2 linked regions of the Synechococcus sp. PCC 7335 genome follow. The protein of the gene in region 2 binds, or shares a complex with, the protein of the main gene of each other region. Links are inferred from orthologs where the notes say so. Each region holds a gene or a part of one and is shown on either strand. Other genes may lie near its edges.

Region 1 (7,426 bases), 600 kb from region 2 along the record:
AGTAATGACCGCTAAGCTAGAGCTTTTGATCGATTGTTTGCAAAATGACTTCGGATTGAATGAGGCTAGAATTGCGATCGCAGGCTTAAATCCTCATAGCGGCGAACAAGGGCAGCTAGGCACAGAAGAACAAGACTGGCTAATTCCGTGGATCAAAGACCAACAGCAGCGATTTACTCATATCCAATTAGACGGGCCGATTCCGCCAGATACAATGTGGGTCAACCCTGGCCAAGCTTGGCATGGTTCGAGTACTGACTCGAACAGCCATCAACACAGAGCACACGATGGCTACCTAGCGCTTTACCACGACCAGGGGTTAATACCAGTCAAACTGCTTGCCTTTGATCTAGCTGTCAACACGACCATCGGACTACCCTTCATTCGCACGTCGCCTGACCACGGAACCGCTTTTGACATTGTGGGAAAAGGACTCGCTCGTCCGCAAAGTACAGAAGCTGCGTTGGACTTAGCGATTGAACTGGCCACTCAGCGCCTACGGAAATCGCAATAGCTCAAAAATCAAGAGTGCTCAGAAGTGCTCTAGACAGGTACTCAAAACAAGCGTAACTGCTCTAGAGGCTGCTCTAAGTGCATCCAAGGCAAAGGGGGTACCTTCACGTTTGCGGCTTCTAACATCGTTTGAAAATGCCGAGCGACTCTAGGCGACTCTACTTCCATCGGGCAGTGTACAAAAAAGTAAACCTGCGTCCCGATGCTCAGCCATTCGTCAACTTTGCTTACCCACTCCGCTAGATAGCCCTGATTGCGGACTATGTGTGGATGGCTGATGTAGCGAACAATTGCGAAGTCGCTCGTTACTTGGGGCTGCAAAGGAACCTTTGGCTTTCGCCGAGTAGAGTACATTTGCGGATCGATATCACCTTCGTCTTCATGAACGTACATCATCCGGCTATCTAGCAATACCTGGCCTACATTTAGAGTTGTCAATAGCACTCTCAGTCGATCTACGAAGGGTGGCCGAAACCAATCTAGGTGCCGCACTTCTACGGCCACTGGCGTAGACTCTTTGGACAAAGCTTCTAGAAAGTTCTTTAGATCGTTAAATGCAGCCGGAGAATAGCTTGGCGGCAGCTGAATCATAATCGGACCTAGGCGAGTACCTAATCCTTGCTGCATCAAGGACAAGAAAGACTGCGCTGCTGGTAAATGTGCCACCAATGGACCCGCGTGAGTAACCTGGCGAGGCAGCTTTGGACAAAAGCGAAAGCCTGAAGGCGTATTGTCCGACCAGCGCTTCACCACCTCTAGCGAAGGCACCGAATAAAAGGTTGTATTACCTTCTACACCTAACATTCGCTCGCCATAGAGCCTCAAAAAGTTTGTTGGCTGACTCTTTGCTGGATAGAAGCTACCCACCCAGTCTTTGAACGCCCAAACGGCACAGCCCAGTCGAAAGTTGAGCGGGTCTGACCACGGTTCTTGCTTTACTGCACTCAAGTCAGCCATATACCACTTAGCTACCACCTTTAGCCGCTATCAGCTTTAGCTATGTACCCACGCAGCTTAAGCGATCTGAAAACGCAGCGCTTGAAGCTTTCTGTCAGTACCTATCTCTCAGCAGACTGTCAGAATTTATCCGACTAGCCTCTATATATTAGGAGTAAAATTGTCGCCATCTTAAAAACAGACTATGGTCTTTCCTCGTATTCGTCCCGAGTGGCAGCTCTTGGAGCATCAGGCTACTGCTGAGAGTGTCTTCTATAATCGCAAGCGTTCTAGAAGGCAGTTCTTAAAGGCGGCGGCTGGCGTAGGAATTGGCATGGGAAGCGCGATCGCCCTCAATAGCTGTCGCCCCCCACTCAGTGAAGATGATCGCGACGACTTTGAAGCAACGCTTGGACGCAAGCTTTCAAACTTTCGTACTCATCCCGATTTTGAGTCACTTGCTGATAGTCCCATTACAGAACAGCAGTATGCCAGTCGATTCAACAACTTCTATGAATTTGGCGGAACTAAAGACATTTGGCGCCAAGCCCAAGCCCTTCCTTCTGAAGACTGGAAGCTGAGTGTTGGTGGCCTCGTAAACCAGCCCAAAACCTACGATGCCGACGATCTTCTCAACACGTTCGACTTAGAAGAGAGAATCTATCGGTTCCGTTGTGTCGAAGCTTGGGCGATGGTCGTTCCGTGGTTAGGATTTCCCATGAAGAAGCTGATTGAAGCCGTAGATCCAAAGCCTGAAGCCAAATTCGTCCGGTTTGAATCTTTCTTTGATCCTAGCGTCATGTCTGGCCCTAATCTTTCATTATCTAGTCTGCCTTGGCCCTATCATGAAGGCTTACGCATCGAAGAAATGGCAAACGAGTTGGCCTTCTTTGCGGTAGGTATCTATGGTCGCACGCTACCCAAGCAGCACGGTGCGCCTATCCGGATGGTGCTGCCTTGGAAATATGGGTTCAAAGGCGCAAAGTCCATTGTCAAGATAGACTTCGTTGCTGAGCAGCCCACGACCTACTGGAACATTATTTCGCCCAACGAATACGGGTTCGAGGCGAATGTGAATCCTCAGGTTCCTCATCCCAGATGGTCACAGACTCAAGAACGCTTGATGGGCGAAGGCAACGATTGGGATTGGGAAAAGCAGCCTACCCGCTTGTACAACGGGTATGGTGATTATGTTGCCAAGCTGTATGTCTGATGTGACTAGATGTCTGATGTGACTAGATGTCTGATGTGACTGACTAACGTGACTAAGATACTTTTTATTGAGAGGGGCCACTATGCATGAGCACATCGCTATTCCTGATTATCCAGCAGTTACCTGGGCTTTCATCTACCGAGGGATGAAAGTTGAGGTAACCAAGTCTACGCACCACGAGCAACAGATCTATTCAGCTTGGGTAACCTACGACACTGGCAGCGCCGTGGCTGTACCGAGAGCAGATAGCCCAGAACGCGCGATCGCCCAGGCTAAGAAATGGATACACACTCACTTCGATTGGCAATAACACCTAGACGCTTTGCTGCAGGCATAGACTTGCCAGACTTGATATATCTACGTATATCCATGTAATTACACAGATACAAACATCACCTACTGGGAACATTTAGTACGTAGCTTAGCGAAGCATGAGTCGACAGAGTACTCAAAGCCGTACGGGGTTCCTATGGATACAGATACATCTTCAGTCACTACTTATCTGGTTGACTACGCAGCCGAGGGCGACGAACTGACCGATCTACTAAAAGCGCTTATTCCCTCTGGGCTAAGCGAACTAGACCTTGCCCACGCACCCAAAAGCGTGCCCTCAAGAGCTTCTATCAAGGCTATTCGCATCCCTTGTAAGCTGCGTAAGTCCCTGAGTGCCTAAACCCGACAGCTATCCTAAAAGCTATCCTAGAACTGCCTCAAGAATCTCAGATCGCTCTTGTAAAGGCGTCTGATATCGTCAATTTTACTCTGGACCATGGCCAAACGCTCTACACCTAAGCCCGCTGCGAACCCGGAATAAGTCTCGGGGTCGCAACCCACCGCCTTGAGCACATTAGGATCAATCATGCCGCAGCCCATCACCTCTAACCACTGACCTTGCCAACGAACATCCACTTCCGCAGAAGGCTCGGTAAAGGGAAAATAACTGGGGCGAAAACGGACTTCAATATCGCCAAACAGCGCTTCCAAAAATAGTTGGACTGTACCGCGCAAGTCGGTGAAAGTGATGTCTTTATCGACCGCAAAAAACTCAATTTGATGAAAGACCGCAGAGTGGGTCGCATCAACTGTATCGCGACGGTAGCAGCGCCCAGAAGCTAGGACTCGCATCGGTGGCTGGTTATTCTCCATGTAGCGAATTTGCGTATTAGATGTATGAGTACGCATGAGCTGACCGCCAGGTAGATACAGCGTGTCTTGCATATCGCGAGCAGGATGATCTGGCAAGAAATTCAGCGCTTCAAAGTTGTAATAGTCACTTTCAATTTCTTGGCTTTGGGCAACGGTATAGCCAAGCCCAACAAAGATATCAGTGATTTGGTCGATGATGCTATTAATTGGATGAACTCGGCCTTGAGGCGCGTAGACACCTGGCATCGTTACATCTATAGTCTCGGCAGCTAGCTGAGCCTGCATCTCGGCAGCTTGTAACTCTGACTTGCGCTGATCAATAGCCGACTGCAAAGCGCTCTTAGCCTGATTTGCCGTAGCGCCAACCTTGGGCCGCTCGCTGGCTGAAAGCTTACCCATGCCACCTAATACTTTAGAAAGATCACCTTTCTTTCCTAAATATCTAACGCGGGCTGCCTCTACCTCTTCTAGGCTACTAGCGGCGATAATATCTGCTATGGCACTCTGCTGGACGGCACTGAGCTGAGATTCGATTTCGGTTGAGGTGGTGGCGCTCACGGCTACTCCAAACAAGATTTAAACAAGCAGGCTATAGAGAACCTACTAATTGTGCAAATTAGTCTATGTTAACCTGCCAGAGAGGTCTAGCCCATAGGGACCTTCACAAGGAAGTAAGCTATGAAGATATTGGTGAGCAACGACGATGGTGTGTTCGCGTTGGGAATTAGAACGCTGGCAAATAAGTTGGCAAAGGCTGGTCACCAAGTAACCGTGGTTTGCCCTGACCGAGAACGATCAGCAACAGGACACGGATTGACCCTGCATGAACCACTTCGGGTAGAGCAGGCAGAAGGTGTCTTTGACCCAGAGGTAACGGCGTGGGCCTGCTCTGGAACACCATCGGACTGTGTGAAGTTAGCACTAGACGCACTGCTGCTAGAAAAACCAGACTTTCTAGTATCAGGAATCAATCACGGAGCTAATTTAGGAACGGATGTGCTGTATTCCGGCACAGTATCAGCAGCAATGGAGGGGGTACTAGAAGGCGTGAGCGCGATCGCGATTAGTCTGCTTAGCGGCTACCCTAACTTTCAGCCTGCCGCTAATTTTGCCGTTCATCTGATCACAGCGCTAGAAACGCAACCGTTATCTCTGCCGGTGCTCTTGAATGTCAATATTCCACCTGTAGAAGTTGCGAAGATTCAGCCGCCAGTCATCACCCATCAAGGCGTACGACGATACTTCGATCAATTTGAGAAACGGGTCGATCCTAGAGGCAGGATCTATTACTGGCTAGCAGGGGAGATTATGGAGGAAGAAGATGCTGAAATTCCAATGCCAGTCGAGCAGGCATTTAGCTCGCCGAGTCACACTGTATTGAGTAGAGCTTTGATAGAAGTCGGCCAGCGGTTTATGACAGACGTGCAGGCCATCAAGAAAAACCACATCACGATCACCCCACTTCAAGGAAATTTAACGGCCTATACAGCGTTGCCGTCTATTGACGCATGGAAGCAGCAAAGCTTGAAAGAAGTACCGGGTACTGCAAAATATTAGGATTTGATGTACTTATGTAACGCAGCTCAAGGTTTGTAAAGATTTGTATTTCCTTGCTGCCAGGGGTGTTGAGGATAATCATGAGAAGATTGTAACGGATTGTTGCTTTGTTTTTAATAAAGCGGACTAGATGACGGGACTTCTCGTAGTCTTGTATCACTGACCACAGAAAGGGTCAGTTGCTGTATTAAGAAGAAGGAGAGCTTAATGCTTGACGCTTTCTCTAGAGCCGTTGTTTCGGCCGACTCTAAGACCGCTACTATCGGTGGCGACGAACTCGAAGCGCTAAAGGGCTTTGTTTCCGAAGGAAACAAGCGTCTAGACGCTGTTAATGCGATCGCTTCCAACGCTAGCTGTATCGTTTCTGATGCTGTTTCTGGCATGATCTGCGAGAACACTGGCTTGATCCAGGCAGGTGGTAACTGCTATCCCACTCGTCGCATGGCCGCTTGCCTGCGCGATGGTGAGATCGTTTTGCGCTATGTCACTTACGCTTTGCTTGCAGGTGATGCTTCCGTACTCGATGATCGTTGCCTAAACGGTTTGAAAGAAACTTACGCTGCACTAGGCGTACCCACTGGTTCTGCTGCCCGGGCAGTCAACATCATGAAGGCTTCTAGTATCGCTCACCTCAAGGGAACTAACAGCCCCGAAGCTGGTGGTACTCGCTATAACAAGAACGATGCGCCAGAAGGAGACTGCTCTGCTCTAGCTTCTGAAGCTGCTGGCTATTTTGATCGCGTTGTATCGGCTCTTTCCTAATCGCCTTATGGCAATTAGCTTTTGAGTTTATTTAACTAACCGATCAAACATAACTAACTTTGGAGATTTGAGAAATGAAATCAGTTGTTACTTCCGCTATTGCTTCGGCTGATGCTGCCGGACGCTTCCCTGGCTCTGCTGATCTGCAGGCCGTTCAAGGTGGATTGCAGCGTGCCGCTGCTCGCCTAGAAGCCGCTGAGAAGCTCAATTCTGGTCTAGACCAGGTTGCTCAAGAAGCTTATGATGCTGCTTTTAAGAAGTATCCTTACCTCACTAACGAAGGTGAAGCAGGCGGCAACCAGGGTAAGAAGGACAAGTGCCTTCGCGACATCAAGCACTACCTACGCCTGATCAACTACTGCCTAGTTGTTGGCGGCACAGGTCCTCTAGACGAGTGGGGCATTGCTGGTGCACGTGAAGTGTATCGTTCCTTGAACTTGCCAACAGCGCCTTATGTAACTGCTATGCAGTTCACTCGTGATCGCGCTTGTGCTCCTCGTGACATGTCCCCTCAGGCTCTCACTGAGTTCCGTGCGCTGCTTGACTACGTGATCAACTCACTCTCATAGATCGCGCTCGTAGAGCTAGCAACTCGTAGAGCTGGCAAGTTGTAGCTCTTGCCTACACTTGTTAGCTCTATCTAGCAACTCTATGGAGAAAAGTAAGCAGACAAGAGTGAGCCTGGTTCAGTTCCCTGACCTATTGCTTGAAAGACGTTAAAAAAAGCGTGAAACGTTAAAGACTAAAAGCTCCTGGCTAATGCCTTTGTGATAGGGATTTCCCAGGAGTTTTTTTGTGTTGTATTATCTTTACTGATCCGTTGCCATGGTCGCCGACTCTGTTTTTAATCAGCTTAAGCATCCTAATCCAGCTATGCGGCAGCGGGCCATGATAGAGATTGTAGATAATCGTGACGAGCAGACTATTCCTAAGCTCATGGCAGCGCTAGGAGAAGACGATGTAGTCTATCGGCGCGCCTGTGTAAAGACCCTGGGTGCGATCGGCATGGCCTCTGTTCCCAGAGTAGTCGAACAGATGATTAATAGCGAGAACGACACAGTGCGAGCTAGCTGTGCAAAAGCAATGGCTCAAATTGCGGTTTACCATCCAGACGAGCCTTTTCCTATCGAAGGTTTAGACGGATTGCGGCAGGCAATGAATGATCCATATCCAGTTGTGCAGATTGCTTCAGTAATGTCGCTAGGGGAAGTCGGTGTGCCGGCTGTTGACACGCTGCTAGAGGCGCTAAAGACAACAGATAACGTGGCGATCGCCCTTACTATCACAAACACCCTAGGC
Region 2 (8,395 bases):
TAGCTGGCTATCTTCTACAGATACTACTTTGCTGCTGCGAAAGCAGGCTGGGGATGAAGCTAAAAAAGGTAACCATATCACCGCTGTCAAAATTCTTAGTCATTTGATAGTCCGTGAACCAACTAACCCAGAGAATCTCGTCAATCGAGGACTCATGTATAGCAACCTGGGACGCGGCGACGACGCGCTAGCTGATTACAATCGGGCTATAGAATTAAACCCCAAGTTCGATCGAGCCTTCAGCAATCGGGGCAATCTACACGCGATCAGGCACAATTGGCAAGATGCGATCGCCGATTACGACGAGGCCATCGATCTCAACCCTTTGAACATCCGGGCTCGGCTCAACCAAGCGGTTACCTTTAGAGAGATGGGTAACTACGAGGAAGCGCTAATATGTCTAGATATTGCTCTGTTCTTTAGACCTAAAAGTGCCGTTCTCTACGCAGAAAGAGGGCGAACCTATCATCTACAGGGCTATAGGAATCGAGCGATCGCAGCGTACACAACCGCCTGTCATTTAGCAGAAGATAGCAGCCTCAAAGATATTAGTAGTCCAACAAAAGTTATCCGTAGAGTACTCAGTTGGACTAATAGCCTAAACTCATGCTCGCAATGACAATCTGCACTCAGCTAGCGCTATTGGCGCTGTTCGTGGATCAATCACCATCAAGGTATCTGTATCTAAGAAGACGCTATGAGGCCTAGTCAATATCGATTGACTGCGGCCCCTTTGGATTAGAGGTATTGATTCCACCCGCCGTATCATTAGCAGTCGGCACAGCCCCTTGTTTATTCAGCCAGCTCCTGACCGGATCTTCTGTCAAGTCTAGTCGAAATAAACCAGAGAAAAAGCCACCACAAAAAGCTACTGGCTGCTGGGCAAGTTCCTTTATGAACGGGGTCAGCTCATCAACAAACATAGTCAAAACTTTCCTTCTACGGCAACTAGAGCTAGTGTAACGGTCTCAGCCAAAAATTTGCTTGTTATCTCGATCAAGAATCTTTGATTGAAACCTTCGCGCTAAGCGCTTACTCAAACTTTACTCAAAAAATCTTCTGTAGCAGACTTCGGCGTCCATCAACTTGAATAGTCGACCAGTTAGTCAGCGCAGTGGCTAATTGAGCATCGCTAAGCGTGGCTCCAGTCAAATTGGCCCCACAAAGATTAGCACCGTCTAGTTTCGCAGAGTCTAGGTTAGCTTTGCTGAGGTTGGCACCCCGTAAGTCAGCCCCCTCTAAATTGGCATCGGCTAAATAAGCACTCACCAACTTCGCATTTTTGAGGATGGCTCTAGTAAGATTTGCCTGTCCCAAATTGGTATTAGAAAGATCAACGCTGGTTAGATTTGCCTCGCGCAAGTTGGCTTTGGCAAACCTAGCGTCTGCAAAGGTTTGTTTGTAGAGATCAAGCTGTGTAAGTATTTGATCAGAAAAGTCGCGATAGCCTTTTGCGTAAGCATCAATTAGAGATTGTGCTGTGTATTTTTTGCGTCGCCGCCGCTCTACGCCCTTGTAGTGAGTACTGCTATTCAGACGGCGTTCTTTTCCCTTGTAGTGAGTACTGTTGTTCAGACGGCGTTCTTTTCTAGCTCGAATAGTCGCGGCTATGCGAGCAGAGCGCGATGTTCGCGTCGTAGGCTGGGTGCTTTTCGTAGGTTGGGTGCTTGGTTGGTTATTCGTATCAGGTCCTGGTGTTGCAAAAGATAGGTTTTGAGCCAAGCTATCTAGATACGGCTCAACTTCAAGATCCCGTATAATCTCTTCTGCCATTTGATAGCGCTTATGCACTGAGATATCGAGCATTTTCACTAGGACTTGAGAGAAATGACTACTCACAGAAATACGCTCTTGCCAAAGAAGCTCGCCAGTTTGAGCATTATAGGGAAGATCTTTCGGTGGGATACCTGTGAGCAGGTAGATGCAAGTAACGCCAATAGCATACAGATCGCTAGCATATACAGGACGCATGGCCATTTGTTCTGGAGGCGCGTATCCAGGAGTACCAATAGCGTAGGCAGTCAGTGCAGCTTGATCCGTTGGATCAACCGTGGGTTGACTGACCTTGTCTTTGACTGCACCAAAGTCGATCATGACAAGCTGCTGATCTTGTTCGCGGCGGATAAGGTTAGCCGGTTTGATATCTCTGTGAATGATCTTGTGGCTGTGAATATATTGGATAACGGGCAGAATCTCTTTGAGAAATTGTTTGACGCTCACTTCTGTAAAAAGGCCTGATTCTTTGACCTCTTTTTGAAGTGTGGAACCGCTGACGTATTCCTGCACTAGGTAGAATTCCTTAGCCATCTCGAAATAGTCAAGTAGTCTAGGAAGCTGAGGGTGATTTCCAATCTTGCCGAGAATTTTGGCTTCTCTTTGAAAGAGATTACGGGCCATATCTAGCAGATTAGGAACATCTGTAGTGGGTCGGAGCTGTTTGATAACGCAGGCGGGATAGCCAGGCAACCGCTGATCACGGGCAAGGAAGGTGGCACCAAACCCCCCTCGACCTAAAGCACCTATCACTCGATAGCGATCGCGTATCCACAGCTTACTGCCGCAGCTTTTGCAAAATCTAGCGGCGTTGTCATTCTTAGGATCGAGGCAACCGGTCTTAATGCAGTAGGTCATTGCAAAATCTGCGTCTGGGCGTATTTTGAGTATGCCCGTCTGTATAGCAGAGTGAGGATGCAGGCTTACTTTGCACATCGATCTGCCTGACCTCGTACAGCGGTTCTAGCCAAATAGACTGTCCTAAGCAGCTCAGCACCAGCAATAGGCGCAAGCGTGGGATTCTAGACAGGAAACCGTAGTACCATAAGTCGAGGCTGGCTCTCCAATATCACTTGGAAATTTCTTTGAAGCGTACTCAAGACTATTGACAGCCTGATTTCTTAAAAAAGCGCCTAAGCGTCGATTTCACAATGCGTGTTTCTGTTAACTGGCTCAAAGAGCTTGTCGAGTTTGACTTTTCGCCGGAGGCACTAGCTGAAGCGCTAACAATGGCGGGATTCGAGGTCGAAGAAATAGAAGATCGGCGCAGCTGGGCAGAAGGCGTGGTAGTAGGTCGGGTATTAGACACATCGCCTCATCCAGATGCAGCCAAGCTGAGTGTCTGTACGGTTGATATTAATCAAGGCCAGACTTCAACTATTGTCTGTGGAGCGGCGAATGTTGGTGCGAATACGTGTGTGCCGGTAGCCACGGTCGGCAGCTATCTACCTAAAGTAGATTTGAAAGTTAAGCCGCGCGAGTTGAGAGGAGTCGCATCGGCAGGAATGATCTGCTCTCTAGCGGAGTTAGGGTTAGCTCGAGACTCTGAAGGGATCTATATCTTCGATGAGCAGCAATTTGAGCAGGGAGAGATTTCGATTGGTCAAGACGTGCGACCTCTACTTGGCCTAGATGATTTTGTCTTGGATGTGACCTCTACAGCGAACAGAGCCGATGCCCTAAGCATGGTAGGCATCGCCAGAGAGATTTCAGCTATCACTGGAAACCCTTTGAAGCTACCAATCTCTGACGATCTGCCAGGAAGTAAAACAGCCTTAGACAAAGTAGATATCACACTGAGCGAGCCTAAGATCTGTCCTATCTATATGGGAAGTGTTTTAGAAGGGATTAGGATTGGGCCATCTCCAACTTGGCTACAACAGCGCTTAATTGCCGCCGGGACCCGGGCAATCAATAACGTAGTCGATGTCACCAACTATGTTTTGTTAGAGTGGGGCCAGCCGCTACATGCTTTCGATTTAGATAGACTCATGGCAGTAGGTGAGCAAGATTCACTCTCAGTAAGTGTTCGCTACGCAACAGAGTCTGAATCATTAGTGACATTAGACGATCAAGAGCGGCAGCTAGCAGCGCAGACAGTGTTGATTACCGCGAACGATGTGCCAGTGGCCTTAGCTGGTGTTATGGGTGGGGCCAAGACGGAAGTTATCGATACGACAGAAAGGGTATTCCTAGAGGCGGCCTATTTCGACTCGGCGGTAATTCGCAAATCGGCTAGGTCCCAGGGACTGCGTACTGAAGCCTCGGCTCGGTATGAACGAGGAGTAAACCCGGCCGAGCTGAAATTAGCTCGCGATCGCGCCCTTCAGCTTTTTATCGAAACCGCAGGCGCAACGCTAGTTGGACAGGGCGAAGATCGCACTGAGATAGGCAATATCTCACCGACTAGAGAAGTTTCGCTGCGCTTGAGCCGGGTTCACCAAATCCTAGGCGAGGTCGTCGAGCAGGGAAGCACCAAGGCACTAGACAAAGCAACTGTTGAAACGTTATTGAGCAAATTAGGCTGCAAGGCAACTGCTACCGATGAAGACACTTGGACAGTAGAAATCCCGCCTTATCGCTATCGTGACTTAGAGCGCGAAATTGATCTGATCGAAGAAGTCGCTAGGCTCTATGGCTACGACCGCTTCGCCAACACGCTACCAAGCCAGACCTCACGCGGCTATCTTTCTCAAGCGGCAGCGTTGTCTAGGCGGCTACGAGCAGCTTTTCGAGGAGCGGGATTAACAGAGGTCATTCACTATTCTTTAACTAGCCCAAGCTCTGATCGGCAAGTAGTCATCGCAAATCCTTTGTTCACCGAGTACTCAGCGCTGCGAATTGATTTACTAGATGGGTTGATTGCAGCCTTTGAGCTCAACATTAATCAAGGAAACGGGCCACTCAACGCTTTTGAGATCGGTACTGTTTTCAATCAGCCTGACGACGATCCAGAGGGCGATCCGATCGAATCGATTAAGGTCTCAGGAATTGTCGGTGGAGATGCTCGCCAGGGACGCTGGGAAAATAGCAATCAAGAGAGGCCGCTCACCTGGTATGAGGCAAAAGGCATTCTAGAGTGCGTGTTTGATAATCTAGGACTAGCTGTGGACTATCGGGCTGAGGCTAGGGATGAGCGACTCCATCCTGGACGAACGGCGGGTCTGTTTGTGCGAGGTCGTACGCGGCTAGGGACTTTTGCGCAGCTACACCCAGAGCTACGCCGCGAGAGAGACTTGCCGGAGGCGGTGTATGTCTTTGAGCTAGATTGGGCCGTATTAGAAATGTGTTTGACTGGAAAGCGTGGTAAGGCCGTTAAGTTTGAGGCCTTCTCTAGGTATCCAGCTTCTGATCGAGATCTCGCATTTTTTGCCCCAATTGAGGTAAACGTCGCTGAGCTGCAAAAGGCAATGAATAAATCGGGCGGCAAACTGTTAGAGTCAGTGACTCTATTTGATGAGTATCGTGGGCAAGGCGTACCGGAAGGCAGTCGCTCTTTGGCGTTTAGGCTAGTTTATCGAGCAAGCGATCACAACCTTACCGACAAAGATATCGATCCTATTCACCAAAAGATTCGCGCCACTTTAGAAAAAACCTACAAAGTTAGTCTGCGTAGCTAGGTCTAGAACGGAACATCTGGGCCAGGTGCAGAAGATTTGGGTCCTTGGTTAGAGTCTGTTTGTTCGGTCGATCCTGGTAGTGGAGGATCAGCATCGTCATCTAGATTAACAATCTGACCGTTGAAGAAGCTAGCAAATCGCTTTATCTTCTCTTGTTCTTGGTCAGCAAGCTGTCGATTAACAGACGCATCTAGCCTCGGATTAGATGGAGTACTCAGTTGCGTAACAGGTTTATGAACGTTGGGCACAGAGATATTTGAGCTATCTGACAGTTCGATATCTGCGCCACTGCTAATTTCTAGATAGCTGTTATTGGTAGATTGTCCATTCGATTGGTTACCTGGTTGATTGGTTGGCGGATTAGTCGGTTGATTTCTTTGTAGAGTCGAAGGCTGTGAGTGAGGCGAAAGGCCAGTGGATGAACTAGCAGATGACTGGGCAGCAGGATCTACTGGCTTTGACGTGTCGACAACTTCCAAAGATATTTTGATGGGTCGCTGAAAAACTGTTTGGAAAGCAGCTTCTAGATTGGGAATGCGCTCTCTAGCTGCTTTTTGAAGGGGAGCCGAACGAAATCCAACTTTTGCACCTACCCCATCAAAACCGAGTAGCATTCCCTGCTGAGACATCAACATCTGCGTCCCACGAGGTTGCAGCACCGCTAGGATCTGTTTCCACAAATCACTTAGATTACCGAAGGCAACAGCTATTGGCTTTTCTGGGGCTGCCGGCTTTAAGGGAGTGGGCTGTGTAGCAGAAGCAGCAGACGGATCTGATAACACTGCTGCCTTGGCTGGGTCTAGATTATTAGAAGAGGCAGAACTATCAGATAGTTCTGCTTTAGGTTCATTCGGTTCGCCTGGAATAGCTGGTAGTGATACGGGAGGCTCTGTTGGAGACTTGGAGGCACCGGTAGCAGCCGTCTGTGCTGGCTGATCTACCGAGGGCGGCACTGGATGCTGAATAGTTGATGCGATCGCAGGCTTAACGATTGGCGGCGTGATGCTAGGTGCAATCTTAGGCTTAACACTAGAGGTGATATCAGTCGCTGCTGTTGTCTCGCGCGCATTATCGACAGCGGCACTGTTAGCCCTGTTAGTAGCTGGGTTCGTAGCAGCGTTACTAGCAGGAGTACGCTTGGCCATCACCTCTAGCGCACTAGGTAGTAGTCCGGTCAGCGTAATTTCTAACCACAACCGTGGCTGAGTTGTATTTTTGATCTGAACTTCTGCGCTTTGGAGTTTCTGTTGGCTAGCAAGCAGCGCAGCAGCAGATAGCTTTTGCGCAAAAGGAATCATCTCAGCCCAGGTAGGTGAGGTAATTGCCACAAGATCGACGCGTTTGGGCGCACGTTTGGCAATTAGCAAATCGCGGTAGAACCCCACCAGGCTTTGCAGCACAATCAAAGGCTCTCTGCCCTTGTCCATTAGATGGCGAACGCGCTCTAGCAAGGCGGTGCTATCATCGGCGGCGATCGCTCTTACCAGATTCAGCAAATCTCGCTCAGGAACGGCCCCCACCAAGTCCCAAACCGTCTCAACCGTAATTTTATTGGCTTGCAAACTCAGCTGATCTAGCAGGCTTTCAGCATCACGCAATCCACCTTGAGAGATCTGAGCGACTAGCTGAATCGCGGATGGTTCAATTTGAATAGCCTCTTCAGCCGAAATATAGCTCAAATGTTTGATCATAGACGGCAGCGGAATGCGGCGAAAATCAAACCGCTGACAGCGAGAAATAATCGTCGGCAGGACCCTTTGAGGATCGGTCGTAGCCAGTACAAACACTACTCTGCTCGGTGGCTCTTCTAGCGTTTTAAGCAGCGCATTGAACGCAGCCGTACTCAGCATATGAACTTCGTCGAGCACGTAAAGCTTGTACCTGCATTGTACGGGTGCGAACTGCGATCGCTCGATCAGCTCGCGAATATTATCCACACCAGTATTACTTGCCGCATCGATTTCGACGACATCTAGCGCAATCCCTTGGATCACTGCTTGGCAAACGTCACACTGACCGCAGGGCTGAGCTGTTGGCACCTCTGAGCTAAGACAGTTGAGCGATTTTGCTAGGATCCGAGCACTAGACGTTTTGCCAGTGCCTCTAGGACCACAAAATAGATAAGCTGGAGCAATCCGCTTTTGCTCTAAGGCATGCGTGAGGGTTTGAGCGATCGCATCTTGACCCACTAGCTGAGAAAACGTTTGCGGTCGATACTTATGGTGAAGAGGTTCGTACAAGCGCTGCTAACCTGAGTACGGCTATCGCTACTAAGATATCGTCTCAGTGAAAAGATTGTCTAAACTATTGCATCTGATACTTGTTCGGGCAGTACCTATGCGCCGAAACTACTGCACTTCGGAAATTACTACAGAGAGCGGACTGCCAACTTCAGCCACACCTTGAAGTGTTTTAGCAGCGTTACCACAGCTACAGGCTATCTCTATCCACCCGTGGCTACCAACTACTGCACACAGCCTACCTACAGGGACATCAGCGTATGTGCTTACACCCGTAAATTCAAACTGACGATGGGGCGTTTCGAGCGCAACTTGCCAGGACCGGTTAGAGACCACCTCACCAGGAATGTTGCTTATCAGGTTGCCGAAACTGTCTATGTACTGCAGACTGCCAACGTATTGGAGCGTACGCTGATCAAGCGACTTGCTGTTGACGGCTTGCAGGGGTAGCAAATTCGGTTGGACTAGTGTGGCCGGATCGATACGTTCACCCAACGACTCAATCGGCACACCGTTAGCCAGATGTGCAGCGACAGGAGCGAAGATATCTCTTCCGTGAAACGTATGGCTAGGCTGCTCCACTCGCCAATACTGAGGATTGGTTAGACTGACGGCTGTAATCGATGGGCCGTGCTGCGCTTGGTCGAAGAGGTTGCCGAGCAGACCGTTGTCTGGAGCCACAAAAAATCCGTTCGGATGCTGCAAGGCGATCGCCCGTCGATTAGAGCCCACCCCCGGATCTACTACTGCTAGATGCACAGT

Evidence for each region.
Region 1: the proteins of pheT (region 2) and pheS are in contact, whole or in part, in a crystal structure (PDB 6P24), measured with the Escherichia coli proteins. The link is inferred for Synechococcus sp. PCC 7335 from one-to-one orthologs.

The regions. Positions count from the first base shown.
Region 1 is NZ_DS989904.1:760,946-768,371, forward strand. Bases 2,365-5,234 are described here. They hold pheS (phenylalanine--tRNA ligase subunit alpha), read right to left. Parts: upstream 4,367-5,234; coding sequence 3,362-4,366; downstream 2,365-3,361. Other genes in these bases: msrP (protein-methionine-sulfoxide reductase catalytic subunit MsrP), read left to right, coding at 2,365-2,662; S7335_RS03490 (hypothetical protein), read left to right, coding at 2,745-2,972; S7335_RS03495 (hypothetical protein), read left to right, coding at 3,132-3,335; surE (5'/3'-nucleotidase SurE), read left to right, coding at 4,487-5,234. Outside these bases: 4-hydroxythreonine-4-phosphate dehydrogenase PdxA, read left to right, coding at 1-514; S7335_RS03480 (DUF72 domain-containing protein), read right to left, coding at 556-1,470; more of msrP, read left to right, coding at 1,655-2,364; more of surE, read left to right, coding at 5,235-5,365; S7335_RS03510 (bleomycin hydrolase), read left to right, coding at 5,573-6,127; S7335_RS03515 (bleomycin hydrolase), read left to right, coding at 6,202-6,696; S7335_RS03520 (HEAT repeat domain-containing protein), read left to right, coding at 6,953-7,426.
Region 2 is NZ_DS989904.1:160,038-168,432, forward strand. Bases 2,556-5,658 are described here. They hold pheT (phenylalanine--tRNA ligase subunit beta), read left to right. Parts: upstream 2,556-2,924; coding sequence 2,925-5,393; downstream 5,394-5,658. Other genes in these bases: S7335_RS00695 (serine/threonine-protein kinase), read right to left, coding at 2,556-2,631; S7335_RS00705 (DNA polymerase III subunit gamma/tau), read right to left, coding at 5,396-5,658. Outside these bases: S7335_RS00685 (tetratricopeptide repeat protein), read left to right, coding at 1-619; S7335_RS00690 (hypothetical protein), read right to left, coding at 705-923; more of S7335_RS00695, read right to left, coding at 1,048-2,555; more of S7335_RS00705, read right to left, coding at 5,659-7,633; S7335_RS00710 (S-adenosyl-l-methionine hydroxide adenosyltransferase family protein), read right to left, coding at 7,742-8,395.